DNA from 4 places in the Acidovorax sp. JHL-9 genome. Region 4 is predicted to be linked to each of the others. Evidence: predicted binding sites of a transcription regulator. Region 4 holds the regulator's gene; each other region holds the start of a gene.
What was found. The regulator sigma-54, encoded in region 4, starts transcription at its own class of promoters, with help from an activator protein. The targets are predictions, from matches to a motif close to TGGCANGNAANCTGCTTT.
Positions count from the first base shown of each region.

Region 1: a site for sigma-54 is predicted at 1,275-1,292, ahead of K225_RS0100910 (urease accessory protein UreD). Genes of this name have one in related genera too.
Region 2: a site for sigma-54 is predicted at 2,233-2,250, ahead of glnA (type I glutamate--ammonia ligase). Genes of this name have one in related genera too.
Region 3: a site for sigma-54 is predicted at 1,140-1,157, ahead of K225_RS0102445 (TorF family putative porin). Genes of this name have one in related genera too.

Region 1 is NZ_AUEX01000001.1:204,221-207,602, reverse strand. Features, by position in the region: gene urtE (urea ABC transporter ATP-binding subunit UrtE) at 1-346, shown strand, start outside; gene K225_RS0100910 (urease accessory protein UreD) at 386-1,216, opposite strand; gene otnI (2-oxo-tetronate isomerase) at 1,764-2,561, opposite strand; gene K225_RS0100900 (aldolase) at 2,598-3,287, opposite strand; gene otnK (3-oxo-tetronate kinase) at 3,305-3,382, opposite strand, start outside.
Region 2 is NZ_AUEX01000019.1:4,904-8,285, reverse strand. Features, by position in the region: gene K225_RS0112980 (hypothetical protein) at 57-560, opposite strand; gene glnA (type I glutamate--ammonia ligase) at 772-2,187, opposite strand; gene K225_RS0112970 (molybdopterin-binding protein) at 2,355-3,179, opposite strand; gene K225_RS0112965 (EI24 domain-containing protein) at 3,176-3,382, opposite strand, start outside.
Region 3 is NZ_AUEX01000002.1:181,365-184,746, forward strand. Features, by position in the region: gene K225_RS0102440 (YifB family Mg chelatase-like AAA ATPase) at 1-983, opposite strand, end outside; gene K225_RS0102445 (TorF family putative porin) at 1,196-1,927, shown strand; gene glnK (P-II family nitrogen regulator) at 1,969-2,307, shown strand; gene amt (ammonium transporter) at 2,350-3,382, shown strand, end outside.
Region 4 is NZ_AUEX01000004.1:210,161-213,542, reverse strand. Features, by position in the region: gene lptA (lipopolysaccharide transport periplasmic protein LptA) at 1-42, shown strand, start outside; gene lptB (LPS export ABC transporter ATP-binding protein) at 51-821, shown strand; gene K225_RS0105125 (RNA polymerase factor sigma-54) at 934-2,523, shown strand; gene K225_RS0105120 (thioesterase family protein) at 2,600-3,082, shown strand; gene K225_RS0105115 (class I SAM-dependent RNA methyltransferase) at 3,079-3,382, shown strand, end outside.

The DNA.
Region 1 (3,382 bases), on a different contig from region 4:
GCTGTTCCCCGTGCTCCAGCAGATGCTGGGGCGCCGGGGCGGCGACCTGTCGGGTGGGCAGCAGCAGCAGCTGGCCATTGCGCGGGCCCTTGCGCCCGGGCCGCGCCTCTTGATCCTGGACGAGCCCACCGAGGGCATCCAGCCCAGCATCATCAAGGACATCGGCCGCGTGATCCGCATGCTGGCCGACACCGGCGAGATGGCCATCCTGCTCTGCGAGCAGTACTACGACTTTGCGCAGGAGCTGGCCGATGACTACCTGGTGATGGAGCGCGGCGAGGTCATTGCGCGTGGCCCCGGCAGCGAGATGGAGGCGAAGGGTATTCGCAAACTCGTGGCGATTTGATCGTGGGCTCCATGGCAGGTCTGCACCAGCGCCTGTTGCCTACATGGACCAGATGCGGGGCGGTGCGGCGTCGAGTTGCCACAGGGCCGCACGCCATGCGGACCGCACCTGCTGGAGCAGTTGCATCGCCGGCTCTACCTGCGGCGCCAGCACGCGGAGCACCACCACCTGCCCGTTGGGGCTGGTGGCGCCTGCGGTGGCCTTGAGTGCATGGGTGTCCATCAGGGCGCGGGCAGCGTCCAGAGCGGCATCGCGCCGGGCCTTGCCCATCGGGGCGCCCGTTGTGAAGAACAGGCTGGCCACGCAGCGGTGCCCTGCCAGACCCAGTGGGCTTTGCAGCAGGCGCCGGTCGGCAGCATCTATCACGCCGCGCTCCAGCCACAGGCCGGGCACCTCGATGTGCTGCACGAAGCGGCCGGTGTCAAAGGCTTGCCCGGCATGCGGCAGGCCCAGCGCGGTGACATCCCAGCCCATGCATTCGGCACCAGGGGCGATATTGATCGTGAGGTGGTTTTCTGCCTGGCAGGCGTTGTAGCAAAGCGACTCCAGCGGCAGCCATTCCAGGCGGGAGTTTTCTTCGAGTGAGAGGTGTGTGCGCTGCAGGGCGCGCTCTCCGGTGGAGCGGTAAAAGCGCGTGGCACCCGGCGTTGTGACCAGCCCGTGGGCGCCGGGTCCCACAGATGCCGTGATGTCCAGAGTGTCCCCCCCCACCAGACCGCCCGGCGGGTGGACCAGCACGTTGTGGCAAATGCCGTCACCTTCCGGGTACAGGCTTTGCAGGATGCGCAGCGGCCCGTCGTGCTCGAAGCGCGCCACGGTGCGGGCGTTCTCCAGGGTGTAGTTCAGCTGCAGGCGGGCGTACCAGGGCATATCGGATGGACAATGTCGCTACTAAATAAATAGCTGATTATGAGCGTTGGACGAGCGCAAAGCACCCTGTAGGCCAGGGATCAGGTGCCGTGCCAGGCCGCCAGAATCCTGTGTGTGGCGCGCTGGATTTCTCCAGCAACGCCGGGCCCACGCATTCGACGGGGCCAGACGCGGTGGTCGTGCAATAGGCCTCGGCCAGCAGCGTACCTTCGGCCCCGGCGATCACCGCCCCAAAAGGGTGAGTGCCACGCGCCCGAGCGGTGCATGCCCAGGCGATGGCCTGGCGCAGGAGGCGGGTGCCTGTTTTGCCCAGCGGCACGGGCATGTCGAATGCTGGCGGGTGGGTCGCCATGAAGGTGTGCATGGTTGTCTCCTGCAGTGTGCAGGGTGGGCGCGTGTTGCAAGGACCCGCACACTGCCTGCCACCCGTGCCATGGCCATGCATTTGGCGTGCCAACCGCCATGTGTCACACCGCGCAGGAGTGCTGGCCTCCTGACCGTCGGTAAACGTGCCGGGATTTGCACGCTGCAAGACCCCGAGCGCGTTTTACAGCCAGGGCTTGAGCCAGCCCAGGCCGTCCGACGTGGCATGGGGCGCTGCGCCGCGCGCCGGGCGGTACTCGCAGCCGATCCAGCCGCCGTAGCCCAGGCTGTCGAGCAGCTGGAACAGGTAGGTGTAGTTCACCTCGCCCACATCGGGCTCGTGGCGCTCGGGCACGCCCGCGATCTGCAGGTGGCCTACATTGCCGGTGGGCAGGTACTGGCGGATCTTCATGGCCAGGTCGCCTTCCACGATTTGCGCGTGGTACAGGTCCATCTGCACCTTGACGTTGGTCGCACCGATCTCGGCAATCAGCGCGTGGGCCTGGTCCTGGCGGCTCAGGAAGAAGCCGGGCATGTCGCGGCCGTTGATGGGTTCCAGCAGGATCTGGATGCCGTGGGGCGCGGCCTGCTCGGCGGCGTGGCGCACGTTGGCGATGTAGGTGGCACGCACGGTGGCCGCATCGGCACCCTGTGGCACCAGGCCGGCCATCACGTGGATGCGCGGGCATTGCAGTGCCTTGGCGTACTCGATGGCCTTGGCCATGCCTTCGCGGAACTCGGCCTCGCGCCCGGGCAGGCAGGCCAGGCCGCGCTCGCCCGCATCCCAGTCGCCGGGCGGGGCGTTGAACAGCACCTGCTGCAGGCCGTTGGCCTGCAGGCGCGTGGCCAGTTCCTGGGCGGGGTAGGCGTAGGGGAAGAGGTATTCCACCGCTTGGAAGCCGTCGTGGGCGGCGGCGGCAAAGCGGTCGAGGAAGTCCACGTCGTTGTAGAGCATGGACAGGTTGGCGGCAAAACGGGGCATGGGTGTCTTTCTGTCTGGGGGGGTGAGGGCTGGGCCTTACCACTGCGCGCCAAAGGCCTGGCGCAGTTCTTCCATCTGGGGCTCGGTCAGCGGCGTGGGGCGGGGCTGGCACAGCAGCCACAGGCGGGCGGTTTCTTCCAGCTCTTCGAGCACGGCCATGGCGGCGGCGGGAGTGTCGTGCCACACATTGGGCCCCAGCCGCGCCAGCATCACGGCGCGCACGGGGTGGCCCTGCGCGGCATGGCGGGCGATGGTCTGCGCCACCAGTGCCGCCGCAGCCGCATCGCCGGGGCGGTGGTAGGGGATATGCGGCACCCGGCCCACCTTCATGACAAAGTAGGGCGTGATGGGGGGCAGCAAGGGCGCATCGGGCGCGAGCTGGCCTCCTGCCGCCGTGTCGGCATGCAGCGAGCAGGCCACCAGGTGCGTGCTGTGGGTGTGGATGACGCAGCGGGCAGGTGCCGCCGTCGATGCCGAGGCCTCGTAGATCTGCCGGTGCAGCGCAATGGTCTTGCTGGCCCGGTCACCCGCCACCTGCTGGCCCTGCGCGTCCAGGCGCGCCAGCCGCTCGGGCTGCAGCGTGCCCAGGCAGGCGTCGGTGGGGGTGATGAGGTAGCCATCGGCCAGGCGCACGCTGATGTTGCCTGCGGTGGCATGCACATAGCCCCGCTCGAACAGGCTGCGGCCCACGCGGCAGATGTCGTCGCGGGCGGTGCTCTCATCCATGAAGGCGGTGGTGGTGCTCATGCCGGCAATTGTGCAAAAGCCTTGGTGAAGAAATCGGTGCTGCCGAAATTGCCCGATTTCAGCGTGATGTGCAG
Region 2 (3,382 bases), on a different contig from region 4:
GTGAAAGCGCTCCGTTTCTGCCACCAGTGAATCACGCACCGAACGCTCCACCCTGCTTACTTTGCACTGGTGGCGGGGGCGAGGCGGGCCAGTTCGCGCCGGATTCCGGCCAGGTCGCTCTCGCTGCGCGCAACACTCGCCTTGAGTTCGGCCGTGCGCTCCATGTAAATCTGGGGATTGCGCAGCTCCAGCGCACTGCGCACGGGTGCGCCGTCGTTGTATTCCTTCAGCAGCTCGGCGTGGCGTGCCTCGGCCTTGCGCAGTTCGGACTCCAGAATGGCACGGGCATCGGCATCGCGGGCGCGCTGATCGTTGTTGTCCACGCGGGGTGCTCCGGCCGGTGAGGCCGTGGTGGTGGTCGGCGCGACAGCGCCCGAAGTCTTGGGGCGGCTGCCCTGCACCACCGTCACATTGCCGCCTTCGACCAGCTTGCAGCCGCGCTCCTTGGCCTGCGTGGCGTTATTGGTGTATTCATTGCCGCAACGGTAGATGCGGTCTTGAGCCCAGGCCGCGGGCGCCATGGCGGTAAAAACCAGGAGGATAGTGAGCGATTTATTCATGAGGTCTCTCGCACATGCAATGCAGGGGTGTGCTGTTGAGTATCCCCTAATCACAATACATCGCCAATTCACCACCCGCTGACCCACGGGCTATTGTGGGAGGATGGCACCGATGAAGGCGCAGCGCCCGCGCATGCCCTCTCGCCTCACCCGCCCCAAGAAAAAAGGCGGCTCGCGCCGCCTTGGGATGCAATGGCCTGCGGGCAGGCGATTACAGCGAGTAGTACATGTCGTACTCGACCGGATGAACCGCCATGCGAAAACGCGTGACTTCGCCCATCTTCAGGTCAATGTAGGCGTCGATCATGCTGTCAGAAAACACGCCACCCTTGGTCAGGAAGCCGCGATCCTTGTCCAGCGCTTCCAGCGCCTGGTCGAGGCTGTGGCACACGGTGGGCACCAGCTTGTCCTCTTCGGGAGGCAGATGGTACAGATCCTTGGTGGCAGCTTCGCCGGGATGGATCTTGTTTTCCACACCGTCCAGACCCGCCATCAGCAGCGCAGCAAAGCCCAGGTAGGGGTTCATCAGTGGATCGGGGAAGCGGGCTTCCACGCGGCGGCCCTTGGGGTTGGCCACGTAAGGAATGCGGATCGAGGCGGAACGGTTCTTGGCCGAGTAGGCCAGCTTCACCGGCGCTTCGAAGTGCGGCACCAGGCGCTTGTAGCTGTTGGTGCCTGGATTGGTGATGGCGTTCAGCGCACGGGCGTGCTTGATGATGCCGCCGATGTAGTACAGCGCAAAATCCGACAGACCGGCGTAGCCGTCGCCCGCAAACAGGTTCTTGCCATCCTTCCAGACCGACTGGTGCACATGCATGCCGGAGCCGTTGTCACCATGGTAGGGCTTGGGCATGAAGGTGGCGGTCTTGCCGTAGGCGTTGGCCACGTTGTGGATCACATACTTTTGCAGCATGGTCCAGTCGGCGCGCTCGACCAGGGTGCTGAAACGCGTGCCGATTTCGTTCTGGCCGGCACCCGCCACTTCGTGGTGGAACACTTCGACCGGAATGCCCAGGGATTCGAGAATCAGCGACATCTCGGCGCGCATATCCTGCGTGCTGTCGACAGGAGGCACGGGGAAGTAGCCGCCCTTGAGGGTGGGGCGGTGGCCGCGGTTGCCGCCTTCCAGCTTGGAACCGGTGTTCCAGGGTGCTTCGTATTCTTCGATTTCGTAGAAGGTATGGTTGGGTTCGGTGCTCCAGCGCACGCCATCGAAGATGAAGAATTCGGGTTCGGGACCAAAGAATGCGGTATCGCCCAGGCCAGAGGCCTTGAGATAGGCTTCGGCGCGCTTGGCAACCGAGCGGGGATCGCGGTCATACGACTTGCCATCGCTGGGCTCGATCACGTCGCAGGTCAGGATCAGCGTCGTTTCTTCGAAAAACGGATCAATGTTGGCCGAATTCGGGTCAGGAATCAGCTGCATGTCGGAGGCTTCGATGCCCTTCCATCCGGCAATCGAAGAGCCATCAAAGGCATGGCCCGAAACGAACTTGTCTTCGTCAAAATGCGAGACGGGCACCGTGGTGTGGTGCTGCTTGCCACGGGTATCGGTAAAGCGGAAATCCACGAATTTGACTTCGTTTTCCTTCACCAGCTTCATCACGTCTGCAACGGTCTTGGCCATCAGGTTCTCCTGGGTAAAGCGCTTGTTAAAAAATCTGCCAAACGAAAAGCAGTTTACGTGCCAGGCGAGTGCGATGACTGCACTCGGACGGAGCATTCAGGGCAAAACCAAAGAATCCCCGGCACGCAACATCACCAAAAATGTGCATATCTGCATTCGCAATATGCTCAACGCAAATTTCGCACCAATTCTGGGCCACAATTTGCACCAACATTGTGCAGCCCTGCCTGCAAGTCCGCCCAGGCGGCGGGAACCGCTGCGGCAGGCCCCTTCACGCCCAATTCTATGTGGCGCCCATATTGTGGATGATCAACGCTGGGCAGGCTGAAGACCCGGATTCCGGGGTGCTCCTGCTCGATGCGCTCCATCAGCGGCGTCAACGCCGCCTCCATGGCGCCAAAGACAATGACGGACCGCTCGGTCTGGGGGGACCGATTGAAAAGATGCGGGTATTCGTGGTCCAGCACCCATTCGATCATGGGCCACGCCATCACCGGGAAGCCGGGCACAAAATGCACGGCCCCACCGCCGGGCCCATGGCAGCTGAAGCCAGGGATCTTGTTGTAGGGGTTGGGCACGATGCGCGCGCCTTCTGGGAACACGCCCATGTTGAGCCGCTGAACATTGTCTGGCCGGTCTGCCGAGTAGGGCACGCCCTGCTCGCGTGCGATGTCTTGCATGCGCTCCCGGATCAGAACCTCGGCCTGCGGGTGCAGCACCAGCCCAACACCCAGCGCCCGCGCCGCGCACTGGCGCGTGTGGTCATCGGGCGTGGCACCGATGCCGCCGCACGAGAAAACGATATCGGCCGTGGAGAACGCACGCCGCAAGGTGCTGGTGATGCGCTCGGGGCTGTCGCCCACATAGTCGGCATAGGACAAGGCCAGCCCGCGCGCAGACAGCAACTCGATCACCTTGGGCATGTGCTTGTCGGCACGCTTGCCGGAAAGAATTTCGTCACCCACGATGATCAGACCAATATGCGAACTCATGGCAATTTGTGCTCCGAAATGAAGGTGTCGGGGGGCGCATCCGGCGTGGCTGCAATGGCCAGGGCGGCCTGATCGCCGCCAGACGCCGCCGGAGGCGACGGCGCACTGCCCTCCGATCGCAGGCGCTCCAAAGCTGCAAGGCAATAGTGGGCAAACCACAGGGACGAGAAGGCAAAAACGAGTGTGTAGATCCAGATCGCCAG
Region 3 (3,382 bases), on a different contig from region 4:
GCCTCCAGGGCGGCGCGGGGAAATTCCGGCATCTCATCGAGAAACAGCACACCATGGTGGGCCAGCGATATTTCTCCGGGCTGCGGCGGCGAGCCCCCGCCCACCAGTGCCACCGCTGATGCCGTGTGGTGCGGCTGGCAGGTGGGTCGCTGCGCCCAGCGCGCGGGGGTGAAGCGCCCGGCCAGGCTGGCCACGGCGGCGCTCTCCAGGGCCTCTTCCATGGTCATGGCCGGCAGCAGCCCGGCAAAGCGCTGGGCCAGCATGGATTTACCGGATCCGGGCGGCCCCATCATCAGCAGGCTGTGCCCGCCGGCGGCTGCGATCTCCAGTGCGCGCTTGGATGCCGCCTGGCCCTTGATATCCGAAAGATCGGCATAGGCTACCTGCGTGGCCAGCGGCGCGGGTTGCAGCAGGCACCAGCCGTCGTCCGGGGCGCTGGCGTCGTCCATGGATTCCTGGCTGCCTGCCGGCAGGAACTGCCGCACGACATCCAGCAGGTGCCGGGCGCGGTACACCTGTGCGTCGGGCACCAGGGCGGCCTCTTCGGCGCTGCCGGTCGGCAGCACCAGGCGCACCGCCACGCCGTGGGCCCGCAGTGCCAGGCTGGTGGCCAGTGCGCCGCGCACGGGGCGCAATTGCCCGGACAGCGACAGCTCCCCGGCAAATTCATGGCCGGCCAGGCGGCTGGCGTCGATCTGCCCGCTGGCGGCCAGGATGCCCAGGGCAATGGGCAGGTCGAACCGGCCCGAATCCTTGGGCAGATCGGCGGGCGCAAGGTTGACCGTGATGCGCTTGTTGTGGGGGAACTCCAGCCCTGCGTTCTGCAGTGCCGAGCGCACCCGCTCGCGCGCTTCCTTCACCTCCAGATCGGCCAGGCCGACCAGGGTGAAGCTGGGAAGCCCGTTGGCCAGATGCACCTCAACGGTGACGGAGGGCGCTTCCAGCCCCAGGAGCGCGCGACTTTGCACCAATGCAAGACTCATGAACGGTTTTCTCCCCAGATGGGTGCGGTGGGTGGAGGGTTGTTGTCTGCTGGCGGCGTTGCGCACCAAGGGGGTGCAACGGCGCGGCGCCACTGCCAATGTAAGGGCGAATGCACGCCGTGGGTGCGGACCTTGTTGCCATGGTGGCCCACAACATGGCACGGACCGTGCTTAAACCGCTTGTCCCTACTCTTTGTCCCACCGGAGGAAACATGAACCGCGCATCCATCAAGTTCTTGAGCGTCGCCTTTGTTGCAGCCCTGCCGTTGCTGGCTTCGGCCCAGCTCACCGGCAATGTCAGCATGACCAGCAACTACAAGTTCCGGGGTCAGGACCAGGACACCGGCAAGGTCAGCGCCTTCAAGCCCGCGTTGCAGGGCGGTTTCGACTATGCCTTTGGTGACACCGGCTGGTATGTCGGCAACTGGAACTCCAGCGTGAACTGGCTGTCCGGCAATTCCCTGGAGTCCGACCTGTACGGTGGCTACAAATTCAAGGCCGGCGAGGTGGACCTGGATGTGGGGGCCCTGAGCTACCTGTACCCCGGCAACACCAGCGGCAACACCACCGAGCTTTATGGCGCCGCCACCTATGGCCCGCTCACGGCCAAGTATTCGCACACCGTGTCCAAGGACTATTTCGGCTGGGCGGGCGCCAAGTCCGGCTCCGGCCTCAGGGGCCGCAACACCGGCTACCTGAACGTCGCGGTGGCACAGGAGGTGATGCCCAAGGTGACGCTGAAGGCAGCGGTGGGCTTTACCCGCTTTTCCGGTGACATCCAGGACAGCGGCGTGCCCAACTACATGGATTATCAATTCGGTGGCGCCTACGACTTCGGCGCAGGCCTCACACTGGGTGCCGCCATCGTAGGCGCCAACAAGAAAGACTATTTCGGATCCGTCAACAAAGCCCGCGTGATCGCCACGCTCACCAAAACCCTGTAATTCACAGTGGGCGCGCAGGCGCCCCATCGGAGGAACCCCAAATGAAAATGGTGACAGCCATCATCAAACCCTTCAAGCTCGACGAAGTGCGCGAAGCCCTTTCCGACATCGGGGTGCAAGGCATCACGGTGACCGAGGTCAAGGGCTTCGGGCGCCAGAAGGGCCATACCGAGCTGTACCGCGGCGCGGAGTACGTGGTCGATTTCCTGCCCAAGGTCAAGATCGAGGCTGCCGTGGCCGACGAACTGGTGGACCGCGTGATCGAAGCCATCGAAGGTGCGGCGCGCACCGGCAAGATTGGTGACGGCAAGATTTTCGTCAGCCATCTGGAGCAGGTGGTGCGCATCCGCACCGGCGAAACCGGCAAGGAAGCCCTTTAAGCGCGCCCCAGGGCCCGCTGCATTCCACAGAGAGAACATGCCATGAAAAAACTGCTTGCTTCCTTCCTCCTGGGACTGAGCCTGCTGTCCGCAGGATCGATGTCCCTGGCCCAGGCGCCCGCCCCGGGCGAAACCACCGCTGCTGCTCCGGCGGCACAAGCCGCAGCGCCCGCCGCCCCCGTGGCTGCGCCGACCGATGCGGCACCCGCAGCCGCCCCTGCCGAGGCCGCCCCCGCAGCACCCGCACCCAAGCTCGATTCGGGCGACACCGCGTGGATGCTCACCTCCACCCTGCTCGTGATCCTGATGGTCATCCCGGGCCTGGCCCTGTTCTACGGCGGCCTGGCCCGCTCCAAGAACATGCTGTCGGTGCTGGTGCAGGTGTTCGTGATCTTTGCGCTGATCACCGTGCTGTGGGCCGTCTATGGCTACAGCCTGACCTTTGCCGGCGAGGGCCAGTTCTTCGGTGGCTTCGACAAGCTCTTCCTCAAGGGCATTGCGCCAGACACGCTGTCGGGCCTGCTGCCGACGATTCCGGAATATGTGTTCGTGGCCTTCCAGTCCACCTTTGCCGCCATCACCGTGGCGCTGATCGTGGGCTCGTTCGCCGAGCGCATCAAGTTTGCTGCCGTGCTGATCTTTGCCGTGCTGTGGTTCACCTTCAGCTACATCCCCATGGCCCACATGGTGTGGGGCGGCGGCCTGCTGGGCAAGGACGGCGCGCTCGACTTTGCTGGTGGCACCGTGGTGCACATCAACGCCGGTATCGCCGGCCTGGTGGGGGCCTACATGGTGGGCAAGCGTATCGGTTTCGGCCGCGAAGCGCTCACGCCCCACAGCCTGACGCTGACCATGGTGGGCGCCTCGCTGCTGTGGGTGGGCTGGTTCGGCTTCAACGCCGGCTCGGCCGGTGCCGCCAACGGCGCAGCCGGCCTGGCCTTCATCAACACCATCCTGGCCACGGGCGCTGCCACGCTGTCCTGGCTGGCCGGTGAAGCCCTGCACAAGGGCAAGGCCTCCATGCTGGGCGCGGCCTCGGGTGCGGTGGCGGGCCTGGTGGCCGTCACGCCGGCTG
Region 4 (3,382 bases):
GTGCTGCGCCCCAGCAACACCCTCGGCGGCGCAAGCAAGTGAGTGCCGTGATGGTGAACACAAGCCCTGACACCCAGGCGGGCAGCCGCCTGGAAGTCGCGCACCTCGAAAAGTCCTATGGCAGCCGCAAGGTCGTCAAGGATGTGTCGCTGGTCGTGCAAAAGGGCGAGGTGGTGGGCTTGCTCGGCCCCAATGGCGCGGGCAAGACCACTTCGTTCTACATGATCGTGGGCCTGGTGCGCTGCGATGGCGGTGACATCCGCATCGATGGCCACTCGGTGGCGGACATGCCCATCCACCGGCGCTCGCGCCTGGGGCTGTCCTATCTGCCGCAAGAGGCGTCGATTTTTCGCAAGCTGAACGTCGAGGAAAACGTGCGCGCCGTGCTGGAGCTGCAGCGGGGCGACGACGGCAAGCCGCTCGCCAGGAAGGAGATCGAAGCACGCCTCACTGCCTTGCTGCAGGAGTTGCGCGTGGACCATCTGCGTGAATCGCCGGCCCTGGCCCTGTCGGGTGGCGAGCGCCGCCGCGTCGAGATCGCCCGCGCCCTGGCCACCCAGCCGCGCTTCATTCTGCTCGACGAGCCCTTCGCCGGCATCGACCCGATTGCCGTGATCGAGATCCAGCGCATCATCGGTTTCCTGAAGGCGCGCGGCATTGGCGTGCTGATCACCGACCACAACGTGCGCGAGACGCTGGGCATCTGCGACCACGCCTTCATCATCAGCGATGGCCGCGTTCTGGCCCAGGGCACGCCGTCCGAAATCGTGGACAACGCCGAGGTGCGCCGCGTCTATCTCGGCGAGCACTTCCGGATGTGAGCATGGCCCCCACGCTTCCTCACTTCGTGTGGTCGCTGCCCCCCAGGGGGCCCCAGACCGCCTTCGGGCGGCCGGGCGACGGGCGGATGGCTGCCCTTGTGTTGGCCGTTGCATGAAGCCCGGCCTTTCGCTGCGCGTTTCGCAGCACCTGTCGCTCACGCCGCAGTTGCAGCAATCGATCCGGCTGTTGCAGCTGTCGACGCTGGAGCTGTCGCAGGAAGTCGAGCAGATGCTCGACGAGAACCCTTTTCTGGAGCGCACGGCCGATGAAGCGCCGCGCGAGGAGTTTGGCCTGGAAACCGCCGACATGCCCGCGCAGGCCGATGACTACAGCGCGGACGATGCGCTGTTTTCAGGAGCTTCCAGCGCAGGCAGCACAAGCGCTGAAGGCCAAAATGATGTTGAAATGGCCAGCGCCGGTGCGGACGAGCCCGACTGGAGCGGCGACGGCACGGTGGACATGGCGCCCAATGACGCCGAGTGGGGTGGCGATGCGCCGGCCCGCAACCGCAACGATGCCGAAGGCGACGAGGCCGACGCCACCGAGCTGGCCCGCTCGCACGAATCACTGACGGCCTTCTTGCACCGCCAGGCGCTGGCACTGCGCCTGTCCGAGGTGGACCGCGCCGCGCTGCGCTTTCTCATCGAATCGCTCAACGACGACGGCTATCTCGAAGAACCGCTCGAAGCGCTGGCCATCGGCCTGGCCGGGCCGGACGACCTGGAGCAGATCGAAGAACTGGTGCACCGTTTCACCGTGGCCCAGCGCCTGCTGCAAAGCCTGGATCCCGTGGGCGTGGGCGCGCGTGGCCTGGCCGAGTGCCTGACCTTGCAGCTCAAGGCCCTGGCCGCCGACGAAGACAGCGAGATCGATCCTGGTACCGTGCAGACCGCGTTGCGCGTGTGCCAGCAGCCGCTGGAGATGCTGGCCCGCCGTGACATCCGCCGCCTGACGCAGTTGTGCGGCGATGGCGAAGAGCGCACGCGCGCCGCCATGGCGCTGATCGCCCGCCTGGAGCCGCGCCCCGGCCGCCGGTTTGCCGATGTGGAGCGCAACATCATCGTGCCCGACGTCATCGTGCGCAAAGCCGGGCGCGCCAACGGGCGTGACGGCCAGCACAACTTCATCGTGCAGCTCAACCCCGACGTGATGCCGCGCCTGCGCGTGCACGACATCTATGCCGGTGCGCTGCGCGGCCACAAGGGGGGCGAGGGCCACCAGGGCATGCAGCAGCGCCTGCAGGAGGCGCGCTGGTTCATCAAGAACATCCAGCAGCGCTTCGACACCATCCTGCGCGTCTCGCGCGCCATCGTCGAGCGGCAGAAGAACTTCTTCACCCACGGCGAGCTGGCCATGCGCCCCCTGGTGCTGCGCGACATCGCCGACGAGCTGGGACTGCACGAGTCCACCATCAGCCGCGTGACCACGGCCAAGTACATGGCCACGCCGATCGGCACCTACGAGCTCAAGTATTTCTTTGGCTCGGGCCTGGGCACCGAAACCGGCGGCAATGCATCGAGCACCGCCGTGCGCGCGCTGATCAAGCAGTTCGTGTCGGCGGAGAACCCGGCCAAGCCGCTGTCCGACAGCCAGATCGCCGAGATGCTCAAGGAGCAGGGCATCGAATGCGCGCGCCGCACCGTGGCCAAGTACCGCGAGGCGCTCAAGATCGCGCCGGCCAATCTGCGCAAGGCGCTGTAGCCTTTTGGGGGGGCGCGTGCCTGCTGCAGCGTGCCCTGTTTGCTGTTTTTTCTCCCGTCACCCCGCTTACCACGCCATGGCCCGCATCGTCTTCGACCTCCCCGCGCATTTCGGCTTTGCCACCGAGCTGCAGATCTACATCAGCCACGTCAACCAGGGCGGGCACCTCGACAACGCGCAGCTGCTGAGCCTGGTGTCCGAGGCGCGTGTGCGCTTCTTCCAGTCGCTGGGTTTCCCCGAGGCCGATGTGGGGGGCCTGTCGATCGTGGTGGGTGACATCGTGGCGCAGTACCGGTCGGAAGGATTCCATGGCGAAACCATGCGCGTCGAGATGACCCCCGTGGACTTCAACCGCTATGGTTTCGATCTGGTCTTTCGCATGACCGAGAAGTCGCAGGGCCGCGAAGTGGCGCGCGGCAAGACCGGCATCGTTTTCATCGGCAAGGCCGATCGCAAGGTGGCGGTTATCCCTGAATCCATCCGCCAGCTGCTGCTGGCCCGCGCGGGTGAGCCCGGTTCCCCCGTACTGCCCGAGCGCGTATCCTCCCCATCGACATGAACCAACTCCAACTTTTCCTGCCCTGCGCCGCCGGCGTCGAGGGCTACCTGGCCGATGAGGTGCATGGCATTACCGGCCTCACGGGGCAAGACCTGCTGGTGGGCCGGGGCGGCGTGCTGCTGCGCGCTTCGTGGCGCGATGCGCTGCTGCTCAACCTGCACAGCCGCCTGGCCCAGCGCGTGCTGGTGCAGCTGGCGCACCGGCCCTACCGTTCCGAGAACGACCTCTATGGCATGGCCAGCGACGTGGCCTGGGAGATCTGGTTCACCACGCGCCAGACCTTCAAGGTCGAGGTGACGG